One region of the Shewanella amazonensis SB2B genome, then DNA from elsewhere that is predicted to be linked to it. Evidence: predicted binding sites of a transcription regulator. Region 1 holds the regulator's gene; each other region holds the start of a gene.
The links. The regulator FliA, encoded in region 1, starts transcription of late flagellar genes. The targets are predictions, from matches to a motif close to CTAAAGNTNNNNNNNNNNNNGCCGATA.
Positions count from the first base shown of each region.

Region 1 (5,838 bases):
TTGAACTTGGTTTTGCTGCGACTCAGCCACTGCTCCAGATAAAAGAGTGGAACGGCCTTATCCCGGAAAATCACAGTCAACTGACCGTCCACTATGTTGGTCTTGGTCAAATCCAGGTGGAATATCTCATTAACGCTCGACAGAGGTAAGGCAAAGACCTGCTTGGCCACTTCCACCATCAGCGTTGGCATAATCGCCAGCGTTAGCGGCACCTTAATCTCAAGGATGGTACCCTTGCCTTTAACCGAATCGATGTGCACGGTTCCGTTAAGCTGGGTAATACGGGTTTTCACCACGTCCATACCCACACCACGGCCTGAAATATCAGAAATTTCGGTTTTGGTGGAGAAACCGGGGGCAAAAATCAGATTGTAGGCCTCATGGTCCGACATACGGGCCGCAGCATCTTCATCAAGCACACCACGTTTAACGGCGATGGCCTTGAGTTTCTCTGGGTCCATCCCCGCGCCGTCATCTTCGATTTTCAGGAGAATGTGGTCCCCTTCCTGGCTTGCCGACAGCGTAATGGTACCTGTCTTGGGTTTACCACTGGCAACACGATCGGCGGGCATTTCAATCCCATGATCGACAGAGTTGCGCACCAGGTGCACCAGCGGGTCAGCGAGGGCTTCCACCAGGTTTTTATCGAGATCGGTTTCCTCGCCTACCAATACCAAATCAATTTCTTTATTCAGGCTGCGTGCCAGGTCACGAACTACCCGCGGGAAACGGCCGAATACCTTCTTGATGGGCTGCATCCGTGTTTTCATCACAGCGCCCTGCAAGTCGGCAGTCACCAAATCGAGGTTAGCCAGCGCTTTGGACATTTCCTCATCTTCGCGGGTAACACCCAGGCTGACCAAGCGGTTACGTACCAGCACCAGCTCACCGACCATGTTCATTATCTGGTCGAGTCGGGCGGTGTCGACCCTTACCGTGGTCTCGCCCTGAGGCACAGAAGCGCCGGCTGCCGGTGCGGCTTTAGCGACAGGTGCTGGACTTTTTTCTGCGGCCACAACAGGTTTTGGTGCTTCAACAGGTGATGAGGGTTTTGCAACGGGCTTTGGCGACTCTGCAGGCGCTGCCGCTGATTTGGGTTGGCTCGTGGCGGGAGCGGCAGGTTTGGCTGCAGAGACAACGCCTGGCCCTGTACCCTTACCGTGAAGTTCATCCAACAACTTTTCAAACTCGTCATCGGTAATTTCATCGGTATCTACATGATCAGCAGGGCTATCTTCCACTTTGGCAACCACTTTATCGGTGGTGGCTTTAAACTTGCCCGAACCATGGAGTTCATCGAGTAAGGCTTCAAACTCGTCATCGGTAATTTCATCACCGGCCGGTGCGGCTTTGGCGGCAGCTTTGTCGGCACTTGGCGCAGCGCCAGACGTCCCGGTGACACCTGGACCTTTACCACTTCCGTGCAGAGCATCCAAGAGTGCTTCGAATTCGGCTTCGTTGATTTCATCGATGCTGGAATCGCTGGCGGGTGAGTCAAACAGAAAGTCATCCGTCATGGCAGGAGCCTGGGTAACAGGCTCGGCCGCCGCAGGCTCTTCAAGGTCGCCAAAAAGTTCAACGCCGGGGATCTCATTGTCCACGTTTATCGTGGGTTCAGATGAAGACGATGAGGAGGCTTCTCCGCCTTCTGACGGTAAGGGTGCACCGGAGGAGAGGAGCTTGAGTTTATCGAGTAACTCGGCAGACGCTGGCTCTTGCGCTTGTCCTGCCTGAGTTTGGGCGAACATGGTATTGATTGCGTCCACCGCCTGCAGAATGATATCCATCAATTCAGCAGTAACGTGACGTTTACCTGTTCGGAGTAAATCAAAGGTATTTTCCGATTCGTGACAGACGTCCACCATGGGTGCGAGCCCCAGGAAGCCTGCCCCACCTTTAACAGTGTGAAAGCCGCGGAAAATGGCATTGAGCAAATCCGTGTCTTCCGGATTATTCTCAAGAGCGACCAATTGTTCCTGCAGAAGCTCGAGAATTTCGCCGGCTTCTATCAAAAAATCCTGCAGAATCTCTTCATCAACATCAAATGACATTAAATTGACTCCTTATCAGAAACCCAGGCTGGACAGCAGGTCATCGACTTCATCCTGACCAGTCACCACATCCTGACGAAGCTCGGCATTCATGATGGGGCCTTCCGCTTCTATGCTGCTGGTACTCTTCTGGGTAACTTCTGTGGCTGGTTGCTCGCCAAAGACGGTCAACATTGACACCAGGCTATTCTCGACTTCACGAACCAAATCGATAACACGGCGGATCATCTGTCCGGTCAGATCCTGGAAGTCCTGCGCCATTAAAATCTGATTCAAAAGCTCGCGCAGTCTTTCTGAGTCCATCGCACTGCGATTCATCAGCTGTTGTACGTCATGGCAAAGGCTTTTGAACTCAGTAATGTCGATATCACGCCGCATGAGCTTATCCCAGGCTGGCATGACGGTTTGAATATGGTTGATAAGGGCGTCAGCGAGGGGCAAACACTCTTCCACAGCATCCATGGTTTTGTTGGCTGCCTGCTCCGTCATATCTATGACGTAGTTCAGTCGCTCTTTGGCGTCAGGAATATCGATACTGGCCAGTTCCATCAGGCGACTGTCCAACTGAAAATCAACCAGCGCACTGTGTAACTGGCGGGTCAGCTTACCCACTTCGTCAAACAGCTCTTTCTGAATGGGGACCGCAAGGTCCCGCAGCAGTAAATCAGCCTTTTCCTGCTCACCCGCACTCAGGAGCGTGACGAGTTCCTGTGCCTGTTCGAGACTAATGAGCCCTGATGTGTTTGCCTGCATAGCCCATCCTTGCTCAACCAAGTCGTTCGAATATCTTGTCCAGCTTCTCTTTCAGTGTCGCTGCAGTAAAAGGCTTAACCACATAGCCATTTACGCCAGCCTGAGCGGCGGCAATAATCTGCTCACGCTTGGCTTCAGCGGTCACCATCAGTACCGGAATATGCTTTAGGTTTTCATCGGCGCGAATCGCTTTGAGCAAATCGATACCCTGCATGCCCGGCATGTTCCAATCGGTAACCACAAAATCGAAATCACCCTTTTGCAGCATCGGTAAGGCGGTTGAGCCATCATCTGCTTCCTGGGTGTTATTAAACCCCAAGTCTCGCAACAAGTTCTTGATGATACGTCTCATTGTTGAAAAGTCGTCAACAATGAGAATCTTCATATTCTTGTCCAAGGTTTCCTCCGGTGAGCTGACACTCTAGCTGCTCAAATAATAATTTATACTTGTGTCCAATGCTTGAGCTTACCTTTGAGCCTGAGCATAGCCTGACTGTGGATCTGGCATACCCGCGACTCACTCACATCAAGAATGGCGCCTATTTCTTTTAAATTCAGTGCTTCATCGTAATAAAGTGATAACACCAGCGCGTCCCGCTCGGGTAACTGGCGAATGGCATCTGCCAAGGCCTGCTGGAACTGGCTCTGAGCCAGGTCATCATAAATGTCGTTGGTTTGCTCCCCGTCGGGAACCAGAACATCATGTGATACGCCTAAATCTTCTATCCCTATGATTTTACCAACAGAAACATCATTGAGGATATGATGGTATTCCTCCATCGACATATCAAGTCTTTCGGCAATTTCTGTGTCCCGGGCATCACGTCCGAGCTCTTGTTCCAGTTCGTCTATCACCTGGGCGACTCTGCGCTGATTACGGTGAACAGAACGTGGAACCCAATCACCTTTACGGATTTCATCCAACATGGCACCACGAATACGAATGCCAGCAAAGGTTTCAAACTTGGCGCCTTTGCCGCCGTCAAATTTGGCCGATGCCTCAAGCAGGCCAATCATGCCCGCCTGCAGCAAGTCGTCCAACTGTACGGATGCCGGCAATCTGGCCAACATATGGTGCGCGATTCTTTTAACCAGCGGTGCGTACTGTTCAACGATGGAGGTTTTACTCTCCATGGAGGTATACGCCGCGGCTTTATTCACTCGCTCTGTCCTCTTGATAATCGGGACGATGTACCAGACGCTCTACGAAAAATTCGAGATGGCCACCGGGTTGCTGCGGGATAGGCCAGCTCATCACCTTATTCGCCAGACCGTGGTAGGCAATGGCAGCAGGTGATTTGGGGTAAGCCTCTACAATCAATTTTTGCTTACGTACTGATTTTCGCAAGTTTTCATCGAAGGGAATGGTTGCAACCAATTCAAGTGCCACGTCGAGAAAGCGGTCAGTCACCTTGCTGAGTTTAGCAAAAAGTTCCATGCCTTCGCGCAGGCTACGAACCATATTTGCCACAATCTTGAACCTGAACACACCGTGCTCACGGCTGAGGATTTTGATGAGTGCGTAGGCATCTGTGATTGACGTAGGCTCATCACATACTACAACCAACACATCCTGGGCCGCACGGGAGAAACTGAGCACCATATCGGAGATACCGGCTGCGGTATCCACAATAAGCACGTCGAACTGGGTGCGCATTTCGCTGAAGGCCCGGATAAGCCCTGCGTGCTGCGCAGCTGTCAGCTCGACCATCGCCTGAGTACCCGAGGTAGCAGGCACTATGCCAATGCCCTTGGGACCACGCAGGATGATGTCGTCCAGCTCGGCGTCCCCGGATAATACATGGGAAAGATTTTTTTCGGCACGCAGACCCAACATCACGTCCACGTTGGCCAAACCGAGGTCGGCATCCAGTACCAATACCCGTTTGCCCTTTTCTGCCAGAGCCACAGCCGTATTGATGGAAACGCTGGTCTTACCTACCCCACCTTTGCCGCCTGTCACGGCAATGACTTTTACTTTTTCGTTATATGGCTGATTCATCATACGTAAACCGCTTGCTTGATCACGGGTCATAGCTTTACTCGAACGCAAAGGTCGTGCTTTCCGACCACATATTGTTGTCGATGCCCTGATACTCAGGTTCATTCAGGGCATCAAGCGCCTGTCTTGCCAACGCCAGGGTGTCTGCGACTTTCATATCTTCAGGAACTCTTTGCCCATCAGTCACATAACTCAGTGGCAGCCCACTCTGGATAAGTACGCTTAATGCACCGGCCAGAGAAACAGATTCATCCAGTTTGGTCAGTACAGCGCCGGATAAAGGAATGCGCTGGAAATGTTTAACCGCATCCTGAAGCACACGACGTTGCGACGTTGCTGACAATACCAGATAACTGCGGATCGGCAAGGCACTGTTAGCCGTCAAATTATCCAATTGCTCCACCAGTCGCATATCTCGCTGTCCCATACCGGCGGTATCTATCAATACTAGCTTGCGATTGCGCAGCTGATAAAGAATTTGTTGCAACTCATTGAGATCATGAGCTTGCTTAACAGGGCACCCCATGATTTTGCCATAAGTTGCCAATTGCTCAAAGGCTCCAATGCGATAATGGTCGGTGGTGATGAGCGCAACCTGATCCGCGCCATGATGAGCAGCAAATCGGGCGGCAATTTTGGCAATAGACGTGGTTTTACCAACACCAGTTGGCCCAACAAAGGCGACAACTCCACCACGCCTTACAATATCATCACCTTGATTGTCCAGCATATTTGCCAAACTTTGGGGCAGAGCCTTGACCAGTTCCGCTGGGTTGTAGTGCTGAGACAATCCCGCCAGTTTTGCGGCCACAGCGGGAGAGAACTCTGCCTCCAGCAGGCGGGTTTCGAGCATGGCGCCCACAGGATCGGTACGATTTTTCTGTTCCATCATCAGGGAAGAGACCTGATGGGTCAGTAAATTGCGCAGTGATGCCAGCTCTTCTTTCATGGCGTCCAGTTCAATTTGCTGGCGGCCCGGAGCACGGTTTTTATCGGCATCGGGAGTAAACGAGGCCTGACGGGGAGCTTCTT
Region 1 covers NC_008700.1:2,742,581-2,748,418, forward strand. The annotation lists gene SAMA_RS11925 (chemotaxis protein CheA) at 1-2,051, opposite strand, end outside; gene SAMA_RS11930 (protein phosphatase CheZ) at 2,067-2,804, opposite strand; gene cheY (chemotaxis response regulator CheY) at 2,818-3,201, opposite strand; gene SAMA_RS11940 (RNA polymerase sigma factor FliA) at 3,246-3,965, opposite strand; gene SAMA_RS11945 (MinD/ParA family protein) at 3,958-4,839, opposite strand; gene flhF (flagellar biosynthesis protein FlhF) at 4,844-5,838, opposite strand, start outside.

Region 2 (5,838 bases), 1.9 Mb from region 1:
GCGATATCACACAGGCCTTCCTTTACGGCCTTGACCTGGGCCCTGTCATTCCCCTGAGGTTTACGCGCCAGATTGGCTTTCAGGCCTTCGAGCCACACTTTGGTTTCGGCCTCGCCCTTATTGGCAATCATGGAAGCGACCAGTGAGATGTTGTAGGGGTGCTTACCGCTGCGGGTGCAGATTTTACCTTTGTATTTGGGATCGGCCAGATCTTCATAGTCGATATCCAGCTTACCCAGCCGTTCTTTTGAAGAGTACAGGCTGCGGGTACGCACCGTCAGGGCATACCAATCGCCATCGACAGAGCGCAACTGTGCTGGAATGTTGCTCTCGAGTACGGGGCTTTGCACCTTGTCCACCAGATCCTTATCAACCAGTTCCATCAGCTTTGAGAACTCGGAGGTCAATACCAAATCCGCCGGAGACAGGCGACCTTCACGTTGCAAACGCTCTGCTATGCCATCTTTGGCAAATACCAGCTGGGTTTGAATGCCAGTTTCTTTTGTGAATTCTGCCAGTATGGGCTCGATCAAAAACGCCTGCCGATAGGAATAGACAGTCAACGTATCAGCCGCCATGGCAGAGCCGGTCAAGCAGGCCAAGCCTGCTAACAATACCCCTTTGGACAATTTCATCTCGAACTCCCAGAATTTGGTTAAACCAAAACAAACTAATGATAATTATTATCACTACAGATAGGGTAATCCAAGGGGTCTCCTCTGACAACTTAAACTCGTCAAATTGTTAGCTGTATCAATGAAATTTATCAATATTACTCAATGCCTTACAATATTGCACTGCAAGCAAACCGCGAATTATCTCAAACTAAACTAAACTGAAACTTAATTGTTTACCGACAGAGGGCGAGCATCATGGACGTGTTTTTGCTGTTGCTGGCTCTGGCTTTGTCAGTAGGCTGGTTTGTTTACAGTAAGTATCAATCGGATCACTGGCATCAACGAAACAGGGAATGCAGACACAAAAAGCGCGCTGTTGTGCCCCACGAGTTGGAGATACCCAAGGATTATGGTGTCTATGAATCACTCGAAGAGGTTGAGCATCAGGCCAGAATCAATGGCGCGCGACCACAGGGGCTGCATCCATTTCATTGTGTCAGTGTGGTTGCAGGCCTGAATGACTGTAACGCCAGACAGGCCATTGATGGGCACAGATTTCTATCCGGTGAAGCACCTGCTATCCCGCTGAAAGGTTGTAACGCAGAAACTTGCCATTGCCATTATCAGCACTTTGAAGACCGCCGGGTACCACACTCAGATCGTCGGGCCAGGTATGGGCTGACCGAAGAGCTGTATGGACATTTCGGTGAAAAAAACAAACGTCAACTCCCCAAAGGGCGACGCATTACCGATGTTTAGCAGACAATATCCGGACGGGTTTCACGGAATATTGGCAGTTCGCGTACCTCTTCAAACCACAGTGTCAGAGCGGGAGCAAGGTTACGCCATTCCAGTGCCGGATGTCGGTAGTCCATATAATCCAATAAACACACCAACGCCATGCTGCGGGCATTGATGCGGTCAGAAGAACCTGCGCCCTGACGCTCAAGCTCACGAATCCCCCTCAAGAGCGCCTCTTCAAAACGCGAGGTCCAAAACGCTGAGCGTACCCCCTCTTCTTCACGCATCTGTTCCTGCCGCAGTTTTACTGCACTGTCGATAAGCCCTTTCAGCAGTGAAAACTGGCACTGGGCATGCCAATCCAAACCAGGCTCACCAAACAACTGACTCTTGGCGTAGGTCGCATCAAGGTAGCGGCAGATCACTTCGCTGTCATATAAGGCGGCGCCATCGTTCAAAAACAAACAGGGAATTTGCCCCAGCGGATTGGCACTGAGCAAGGTATCACCATTATCCAATGGATTGGTGTTCAGCTCTTCGACATCCAATTCCAGGTAGCGCACCATGATTCGGACCATGCGGGAATAAGGCGAAGGTGCAGAGCATAAAAGCTTCATGGAGAGTTCCTTGTGTGTTTACCAGTATTTTTCCACGGTGATTTGCCCGGGTGCCCTGCGAAGGTTTTTACTAAGACCACGTTCCAGCAACAATGCCTGGGTGCTTGCAACCATCTCGGGGTTACCACAAATCATCACCTGAGAATGCTCGGCAGACAATGTAAGGCCGCTGGCAGCTTCGAGCGCGCCAGAGGCCAACGCATCGGGTATCCTCAGTTGCATGGCTCCGGGTACTGACTCCCGGGTAACCGATAAGATGAGCTGCAGTCCGGGCCTGCTTGCTGCCAGGGCTTGCAACTCGTCAAGATAAGCCAAATCCTCAGCCCGGCGAACCCCATACACAAGCACCAGGTGTTCAAACCTTTGCCAGGGCTCCTCGGTGCCAAGCATGGAAATAAAGGGGCCAACGGCGGTGCCTGTGGCCAGCATCCAAAGCTGACGCCCAGCTGCAGGAGCGTCGGGTAATTCATTCAAGGTTAAAAAGCCGGTTGCACTGGCCGAAACCTGAAGTACATCACCAGGGCTTAAGTCCTGCAGCCTTGGAGAGAGCTCGCCCTCTTCAACGGCAACGGCCAGCACCTCGATATAATCGGTTCTGGGAGGGTTAACCAGAGAATAAGCACGGGCAATGCGCTTATCCTCGCTGGGTAAACTGAGTTTGATAAACTGGCCCGCGATAAAGGGCGCTATTTTGGCGTCAATCCTGAGACTGAACAACTTGTCGGTCCAATCCCTTCGCTGCAACACCCGGCCTTCAACCCACATATCGCCTCCCCTACTCTGTGGCTGCAGTTCCAGCATAAGCAAGGGAGAAAAAAATAAAAACCCTTTTTATCGGAGGCGTTTATCCTGCTGCACTCTCTTCTTTACTTTGTGGATTCATCTTCTGGGCAAAATCCTTAAGCCCCTGCTGCACCAGAGCGTAGGTCCTATCAACGCCATCTGCGATATCCCCTTCCAGCACCTTAAGACCACTGAGTATGTCTCTGGCCTCTTTAAAGCCCTGATCAATAGCACCGCCAATCACCCCCATAAACCCTTCCAACTGCTGTTCCAATGGCTGGCTGCTATTTTGAGACTGATAGAGGCTGAAGAATTGGGTGGCAAAATCAACTATTCTGCCAGCCGTGGCTTCGGGTGAGGTATCAACACCTTCCTCGGCGAGGCGCTCAATGGCCTGTTCCCCCATTGTGGGCGCGAGCTGTTCATTAATGGCTTCGATAGCGGCACGATACAGTAATACCATGGGTTCGTCGGCTGCACTTAAATTAACCTCCTGCTGTGCAGAGAGTATCGCAGCGTTCATCAAGGCACGGCTTGAATGTGCGGCTGTCTTCTGGCTGGCAACGACGGCAACCGTCTCACCATGGTTTTTACCAGCGACAGGGCTTTTATCTTTTGCCACTTGAGACACGGTGGCACCGTGATTGGGTTGGGGAGGGCGAATTTCCATGGATTACCTCGATCCTGACACAAGTCGACTCAGCCTATATATCGGATAATTTTTGTACAACTTTAGTAAAAAGTCGCCCTTGTGTTGCACGAAAGCAACGGGGTACATACTCGACTTAAGTTTTAATTTAAACTTAACCCGTCTTGAGTATAATGGCCTCCCAAAGATTGATTCAGTTAACACTTAGGGAGTAAAGTGGGGGCTGGATCAACCACTTAAAGCTCAGGATCCGGATTGTGAACAAGCCAAACATGCCCGAGGTAAAACCTCGCAGTAGCAGTTGTCAGAACTGCGACAGACTGACCGAGATTGAAGGTGAACAGCTCTGTTTCAGGGACGGGCGTATCATTCGATTGACGCCTGCCGAAGGGGAAAAGCATTTGCCACTGCTGTGTGAGGGATGGCGTAAACCCCCCACCTCTAAATGATTAGTCCTAGCCGTAAAAACCTGCCGAAGGATAACTGGCAGTTTGGGTACTACGGATCACATTGTCCAACACCATGTCTGCGTTTAGCTTGGCCAGTGTCAATCCTCGGGTCGACACCTTAAGCCCCGCACATAGCTGTGCGTAGATATCCACCAAAGCTTCCTGAGTCACCTGGCGCTTTTTCAAGGTCGCCGAAACCGCGTTCCAGTCGGTGGTGACTTTTTCACTCATACCTTCCAAATTGACGAGCAAGGCGATGTTCTGCATAGCGACTCCGTGACAATTTTTATACTTTTGAAGATTATGCGAGCGCTTTGCTGAATCACACCTGAACTTCACTTCATCTTTTGCTCATGCTGGATATGCCAAAGCCTGGCGTAAAGACCATCCATTGCAAGCAATTGTTTATGGGTCCCCTGCTCGGCAATGCGTCCCTTGCTCAGCACCAAAATGCGGTCGGCATCCACTATGGTCGAAAGTCTGTGGGCAACCACCAAACTGGTATGTCCGGTGGCCACTTCTTTCAAGGCATCCAATATCGCCTTCTCGGCACGGCTGTCCAGTGAAGAGGTGGCTTCATCAAACACCAGAATCGGAGAGCCCTTGAGCATGGCCCGGGCAATGGCAACCCGCTGCTTTTCCCCGCCAGAGAGTTTAAGGCCGCGCTCACCCACCTTGGTGTCCCAACCCGATGGCAATGCCGCAACGAAATCAGCCAGATGCGCATGACGTACTACGGCCCGAACCTCTTCATCACTGGCATCCGGGCGGCCGTAGCGGATGTTTTCAAGCAACGAGTCATTAAAGAGCACTGTATCCTGAGGCACTATGGCGATGGCTCTTCTCAGGCTGTCCTGGGTCATGTCGCGAAGATCCATATCATCAATGCAAATACGCCCGGAATCGACGTCATAGAAGCGAAACAGCAGCTTAATCAGGGTGGATTTTCCGGCGCCGCTGTCACCCACCACGGCCACTTTTTCCCCGGGAGCCACAGTAAAACTCACATCCGACAAAATGGTGCGCTCGTCGTAGCTGAAGTTAACCTGCTCAAACCGAATTTCCCCCCGTTGGCAGGCAAAATTCACAGCATCGGTCTTGTCTTCGATGCGCGGCGTTTTGTCCAAAAGGCCAAACATTCGCTCAATGTTCGCCAGTGCGCCACGAATTTCCCGGTATACAAAGCCCAAAAAGTTCAGCGGCATAAAGAGCTGCATCATAAAGGCATTGATGAGCACAAAATCGCCCAGTGTCATCTGGCTTTCGGTTACATGCTTGGCAGCGAGTGCCATCATGGCTGTCATGGCAATCGCAATAATCAATGCCTGCCCGCCGTTGAGGGCAAATAACGACAGGCGGTTATTCCGTTTGGCCGTTTCCCAGGCTTCCAACGCCTTGTCATAGTGGGCCGATTCGAAGCGCTCGTTGTTAAAGTACTTCACGGTTTCATAGTTCAACAGGCTATCGATGGCGCGGGTATTGGAAACGGAATCGGCCTTGGCAGCCTGACGCACATATTCGGTACGCCATTCGGTGGCGACCACGCTGAAGCCGATATAAAGGATGACTGAAACCAGAGTGATACCGGCAAATTGCCAGCCGTATTTGACAAAAAAGATACCCACCACCAAGGCGATTTCCAGTAAGGTCGGCACTATGTTGAACACCATAAAGCGCATCAGAAAACTCACGCCACTGGTGCCCCTTTCTATGTCTCTGGACAGACCACCGGTACGGCGCTCAAGGTGAAAGTCCAGATCAAGGCGGTGCAAATGATCGAACACCGCCAGTCCCAATCGGCGGATGGCCCGCTCTGTGACACGACCAAACAGGGTGTCGCGGATTTCCCCGGTAATGGACATCAACAAGCGGGTTCCACCGTATGCCAGCACCAACCCCAATGGTACGGCAACCAGGGCTTCACTCCTGCCTGCATCCAGGTCATCGACCAACCCCTTCAACAAAAACGGCATGCCTACACT
Region 2 covers NC_008700.1:815,640-821,477, reverse strand. The annotation lists gene SAMA_RS03520 (Fe(3+) ABC transporter substrate-binding protein) at 1-635, opposite strand, end outside; gene SAMA_RS19085 (hypothetical protein) at 873-1,376, shown strand; gene SAMA_RS03510 (glutathione S-transferase) at 1,373-1,975, opposite strand; gene SAMA_RS03505 (ferredoxin--NADP reductase) at 1,994-2,740, opposite strand; gene SAMA_RS03500 (DUF5610 domain-containing protein) at 2,820-3,428, opposite strand; gene SAMA_RS19315 (hypothetical protein) at 3,665-3,856, shown strand; gene SAMA_RS03495 (hypothetical protein) at 3,863-4,123, opposite strand; gene SAMA_RS03490 (ABCB family ABC transporter ATP-binding protein/permease) at 4,192-5,838, opposite strand, start outside.
Region 2: SAMA_RS03500 (DUF5610 domain-containing protein) is a predicted target of FliA. The motif match lies at 3,468-3,494, and genes of this name have one in related genera.

Region 3 (5,838 bases), 210 kb from region 1:
TCCAAGGAGTGCATAGCTCAGTGCTATCTGGGCACCACCGCCAAGCCCGGTATTAAAGACATCAATGGTGGCCGTCAGCCCCATACCGCCCCAAAGCCCGGCGACCAGTGCACTGATGGTCAGCGCAATAACCACATTTACCCGTGCAAGGCTTAATGCAAGCATCAGGCACACGGCAATAACCACGGAATTCATCATGGATAAGTCTGTCTTCAATCAAAAGGGCTATTTTTGACAGTGTTTCCCTTGCTTGTCCAGCAATGGGCACGAATTCGCGTACAAATTTACCAATTGTGATCCAGTGCCGTCTCGCCACTTGAAAAGCCCCGAAATTGCAGGGGGCTTTACGGCGATAAATTGCTCTGACAGACCGGTGAATGGAGCAATTGTGTGATATTCCTCCAAATTGGGTTGTCAGGCTCATGGCACCTCTTATAATGCTGAATATCTAACAGGAAAGTTCGTATTATCCCTAGCTCAATCCATAGATGGAGGTTACCAATGAGCGTATTAGTAGGTCGTAAGGCCCCCGATTTTACTGCTGCTGCCGTTCTGGGTTCAGGCGAAATCGTTGACAACTTCAACCTGACTGCAGCCATCAAGGGCAAAGCAGCCGTGGTTTTCTTCTACCCACTGGACTTCACTTTCGTGTGCCCATCTGAGCTGATCGCGTTCGATCACCGCATGGAAGAGTTCACCAAGCGTGGTGTTGAAGTGATCGGTGTGTCCATCGACTCTCAGTTCAGCCACAACGCCTGGCGTAACACCCCAGTAGACAAGGGTGGTATCGGCCCAGTTAAGTACACTCTGGTGGCTGATGTTAAGCACGAAATCTGCCAGGCTTACGACGTAGAGCACCCAGAAGCCGGTGTGGCTTTCCGTGGTTCTTTCCTGATTGACAAGGAAGGTATGGTACGCCACCAGGTAGTGAACGACCTGCCACTGGGCCGTAACGTTGATGAAATGCTGCGTATGATTGACGCGCTGCAATTCCACGAAGAGCACGGTGAAGTGTGCCCAGCCGGTTGGGAAAAAGGTAAAAAAGGCATGAGCGCCAGCCCAGACGGTGTTGCTGCTTACCTGAGCGAGAACGCTGACGATCTGTAATCCAATATCCGGATGAGATTGAATCGCATAAAAAGCCGCCCTCGGGCGGCTTTTTTATTTCAGTGATTCGCTTAGGCGCTTTTGATTTATGCGGCGCTATCAGCACATGGAGGGGAAGAGTCGCTTATTCGCCAGTGCTACCCAGGGTATCCTCATCATCGATCTCCTTATCCGCAGCCGTATTCTCGGCGTCATCCAGAGCCTCGGCGCCCAGTAATGGCCAGCCACCGAGGGACTTCCAGCGGTTGACGATATAACAGAAGAGCTCGGCGGTACGCTCGGTATCGTAGAGGGCGCTGTGGGCTTCTTTATTGTCGAAGGGAATACCGGCGATTTTACAGGCCTGCGCCAGCACTGTATGCCCCAGGGCCAGACCAGACAAACAGGCAGTATCAAAAGTGGCAAAGGGATGGAATGGCGAGCGTTTTACGCCACTGCGGTCAATCGCCTTGGTCACAAAGCCATGGTCGAAGGCGGCATTGTGGGCCACTATCACGGCCCTGTGGCAATCAGCGGCTTTCATGCCTTTGCGCACCGCCTTGAATATTTCCAGCATCGCCTCTTTTTCACTGACGGCCCCACGCAGGGGATTACTTGGGTCTATGCCGTTAAAGGCCAGCGCAGCAGGTTCGAGATTGGCACCTTCAAAGGGCTCAATATGAAAATGCAGTGTTTTATCCAGCGCCAGCATGCCGTTATCGTCCATAGTCAGCAGGGTGACGGCTATTTCCAGCAAGGCATCGGTCTGGGCATTGAAGCCGGCGGTTTCTACATCGATTACCACAGGATAATAGCCACGGAACCGGTACTTGAGCTTGTTGGGGTTGAAGGCGTCAGACATCCTGAATTCTCTGGTCGTTGCAAAGGGCGCTATTATGCTAAAAGGCGCCTTGGCTGTCATGTTTGATTGCGCAAAATCTGCGCTAAAGAACCGGGAATATTGGTCGATAGTTCCAGAGTAAGCATTGAATTGTGAGAATTCCTATGTGGCGTAACTGCTTTATTCTATCTGCACTGCTGCTGCCCCTGGGCGCGGCGGCCGACATGCGTCACTACGTGGCCAGCATTGCCGACTCCCAGTGGCGCCTGGCTGAGAACTCCCGTATTCGCTGCAGTTTGGAGCATGATATTCCGGCTTACGGCAAGGCGGTGTTTTCCAGTGCTGCGGGGAAAGATCAGAATCTACTGTTTACCCTGGATATGTGGTCAAAGCCTGATGCAGCGACGGCGGCAACTCTGGTGAGTAAAGCGCCCTCCTGGCGCCCCGGCGAAGTTCAGTCCACCATTACCAGGCTCTCATATATGAGAGACTTTAACGGGGAAGTACCCAAAAAGGCCGCCTGGTCCATGCTGACCGAGCTTGAGCGGGGACGTGAGCCTACTTTCTATTATGCCGACTGGTACAACAGCAACAATAAGGTTGCCGTGGGTCTGTCGGCCGCCAATTTCCGCCGCAAGTACACAGAATTCCGTCAGTGTCTTTCAGGCCTGCTGCCATACAGTTTCGATGATATTGCCTTTACGGTGCTCAATTATGAGTCGGGCGGAACTGAACTGACCCGCTTTTCCAAGGCGCAGCTGGCACGGGTGCAGGAATACCTGAGCCTGGATCCCGATGTTGAGCTTATCCTTATCAATGCCTATACCGACAGCCATGGCGGCCGTAACCTGAATCAAAAGGTGTCTGACAAGCGCGCTGATTCAGTGAAGGACTTTTTTGTCAGTAAAGGCATCCCCGCTGACCGAATCCAGACAGAAGGTCATGGGGAAACGCGTCACGTGGCATCCAATCAGGGGGCCGACGAGCGCCAGCGAAACCGCCGGGTGGTTATCCAGATAACCAAAGCTATTTGAGGATTAAATTTTCTTCATATAAAAGGCCGCCGACGCGGTCTTTTTTGTTGGGCAGGGATGCAAATCGGGATGTAAAAAAAAGCCCACTTGATTTCAAGTGGGCCGCAAAAGAATAAGCATTGCAATCAACAAATTGAAGGAAGGAAGTCAAGCATAAGAACCAGGGATGATATCGATGTGTCAGACACAGCGATAAAATGTTCTTTGTTTTCACAATCTGCCAAGCAGACACTTCCGGAAAACGTGGCCATTGTAGTCAGGTATGATAAGAACAACAAACGAGAAAAATTGGAATTTGAGATTAGTTTAACTAATGGATTATTGTGTGATCTTGCGCACGTTAACGGCCTGAATCCAGATATTTCGAGTAATTAAGCAGATATCAAGCATAAAAAAGCGTATGGCATCGCCATAAGATGTTATCACTCTTTTAACGCCGGGCTTTGGCGAAAGTTTCGCCACCATGTTTACCCGCCATTGCCACCTCCATTTTTGGGGGTATAGTGAGCAGCGGCAATGCACCTCTCTACTGCAAAGGAAGACAACAATGACAAGCAGAATCAGCACTCTAAGCCTGCTGACCCTGGGCTTTGCCCTGGGATTATCAGGCTGTCACACCAAAGACGCGACCGTAGACGCCCCCGTGGCGGCTATCGCTTATCCTGCCAGCCAAACGGTTGCCATAAGCGAACAAATCCACGGCGTTGAAGTGCAAGACCCTTATCGCTGGCTCGAAGAAAGCAGCCCTGAGACTGAGGATTGGGTCAAACGGCAACAGGCTTTTGGTGAAGAATACCTTGCCGCCATCCCCAATAAACAAGTGGTGGTTGACCGCATTACCGAGCTGTGGAACTTTGAGAAAGTTGGTGCACCTTTTGAGCACGGTGAAAATCGCTTTATATTCAGAAACAATGGCCTTCAATCACAAAACGTACTTTATGTGAGTGAAAAGGGAGGTGATGAGCGGGTGTTGCTTGACCCCAATACGCTTTCAGCCGATGGCACTGTGGCCCTGTCCGGCGTCTCCGTAAGCGGTGATGGCAAAACGCTGGCTTACGGCGTCTCCAAGTCAGGCTCCGACTGGCAGGAGTGGGCCTTTATCGATGTGGCCACCGGTCGCAAGTTGGCCGACAGCCTGAACTGGATCAAATTTTCCCGTGCCGAATGGGCCCATGACAACAGTGGCGTGTACTACTCTCGTTACGATGCGCCGGCTGGCGGCGATATCCTGGTCGATGTGAACTACAACCAGAAGGTGTATTTCCATCGTATTGGCGACGAGCAGGCCAAGGATACCCTGGTATACGAGCGCCCTGATCAACCAGAGTGGGGCTTTTCGTCCACGGTGTCCGATGATGGTAACTTCTTGCTGATCAGCGTGTCAGTCGGTACAGACAGCCGCAATCGCTTTTTCTATAAACCACTGAAAGATAAAAGTCTTAAAGTAGTTGAGTTGATGAGCGAACTGGAAGCTGAATACCAGTTCCTCGGCAATGAAGGTCCGGTGTTCTACTTTAAGACCGATTTGGACGCACCAAGAGGTCGCATCATCGCCGTAGATACCCGCAATCCCGCCAAAGACAATTGGCGTACCCTGGTACCAGAATCTCAGGACCCCATCGCTGAAGTCAGTATCATCAGCGAACACCTGGTGGTGAGTTACCTGCACGATGTGTTGGGTCAATTGTCCATTTACAACATGGATGGCGTAAAGCGTGAAGATGTGCCGCTGCCGGGTAAGGGCAAGATTGCCGGTCCCTACGGCAAGGCCAGCAAGCCTTACTTTTATTACATCTTCAACAGCTATGTACAGCCTCAGACCATCTACAAGTACGATCTGAATAAGGGCACCAATGAGGTGTTCAGTGCGCCCAAGGTATCCTTCAATCCGGATGACTATGTGTCTGAGCAGGTGTTCTACACCAGCAAAGACGGTACCCGCATCCCCATGCTGGTCAGTTATAAGAAGGGCCTGAAGAAAGACGGTAAAAATCCAACGCTGCTATATGCCTACGGCGGTTTCTCCATCTCCATGACCCCACGCTTCAGCCCGGCCACCATAGCCTGGCTGGACATGGGCGGCATTTATGCGGTGCCGGCCCTGCGTGGTGGCAGCGAATACGGTGAAGAGTGGCACAAGGCCGGTATGTTCGGTAAAAAGCAAAACGTGTTTGACGACTATTTTGCTGCTGCCGAATATCTCATCAGCGAAAATTACACCAACAGCAGCAAGCTTGGCGCCTATGGTCGCAGTAATGGTGGCCTCTTGATGGGCGCAGCCGTAACCCAGAGACCCGATTTGTTTGCCGCCATCCTGCCTGCAGTGGGTGTACTGGATATGCTGCGCTTCCAAAAGTTCACCATAGGTTGGGCCTGGACGGCAGAATATGGCAGTGCGGACAATGCCGAAGATTTTCCATACCTGCTGGCGTATTCGCCTTATCACAATGTGAAAGCGCAGACCTATCCTGCCACCATGGTGATGACAGCCGACCATGACGATCGCGTAGTACCGCTGCATAGCTTCAAGTTTGGTGCCATGCTGCAGGCCAAACAGCAGGGACAAGCGCCTGTGATTATGCGAATTGAATCAAAGGCTGGCCATGGTGCCGGTAAACCCACGGCGATGCAGATTGCCGAGTTTGCCGACATCTATGCGTTTTTGTGGCAAAACTTCGGTTTAACCCTGCCAACTGAACTCTGAACGCAAAACGCACAAAAAATGCGTTGATACAAGGGGCTTTGGCCCCTTTTATCATTTATTTTTCTTTACAGTTGGCGGGGGAGCGGCCATTCACAATCCCGAGCAGGCTAGGTATAGTAGGCCTCACTTTAACAACAGGATTTGTGCGCATTTGCCATGTTTATCTGGCCTAT
Region 3 covers NC_008700.1:2,533,473-2,539,310, reverse strand. The annotation lists gene SAMA_RS10955 (Na+/H+ antiporter family protein) at 1-195, opposite strand, end outside; gene SAMA_RS10950 (peroxiredoxin C) at 502-1,107, shown strand; gene rnt (ribonuclease T) at 1,232-1,948, opposite strand; gene SAMA_RS10940 (flagellar protein MotY) at 2,092-2,961, shown strand; gene SAMA_RS10935 (prolyl oligopeptidase family serine peptidase) at 3,509-5,665, shown strand; gene ybgC (tol-pal system-associated acyl-CoA thioesterase) at 5,822-5,838, shown strand, end outside.
Region 3: SAMA_RS10940 (flagellar protein MotY) is a predicted target of FliA. The motif match lies at 2,031-2,057, and genes of this name have one in related genera.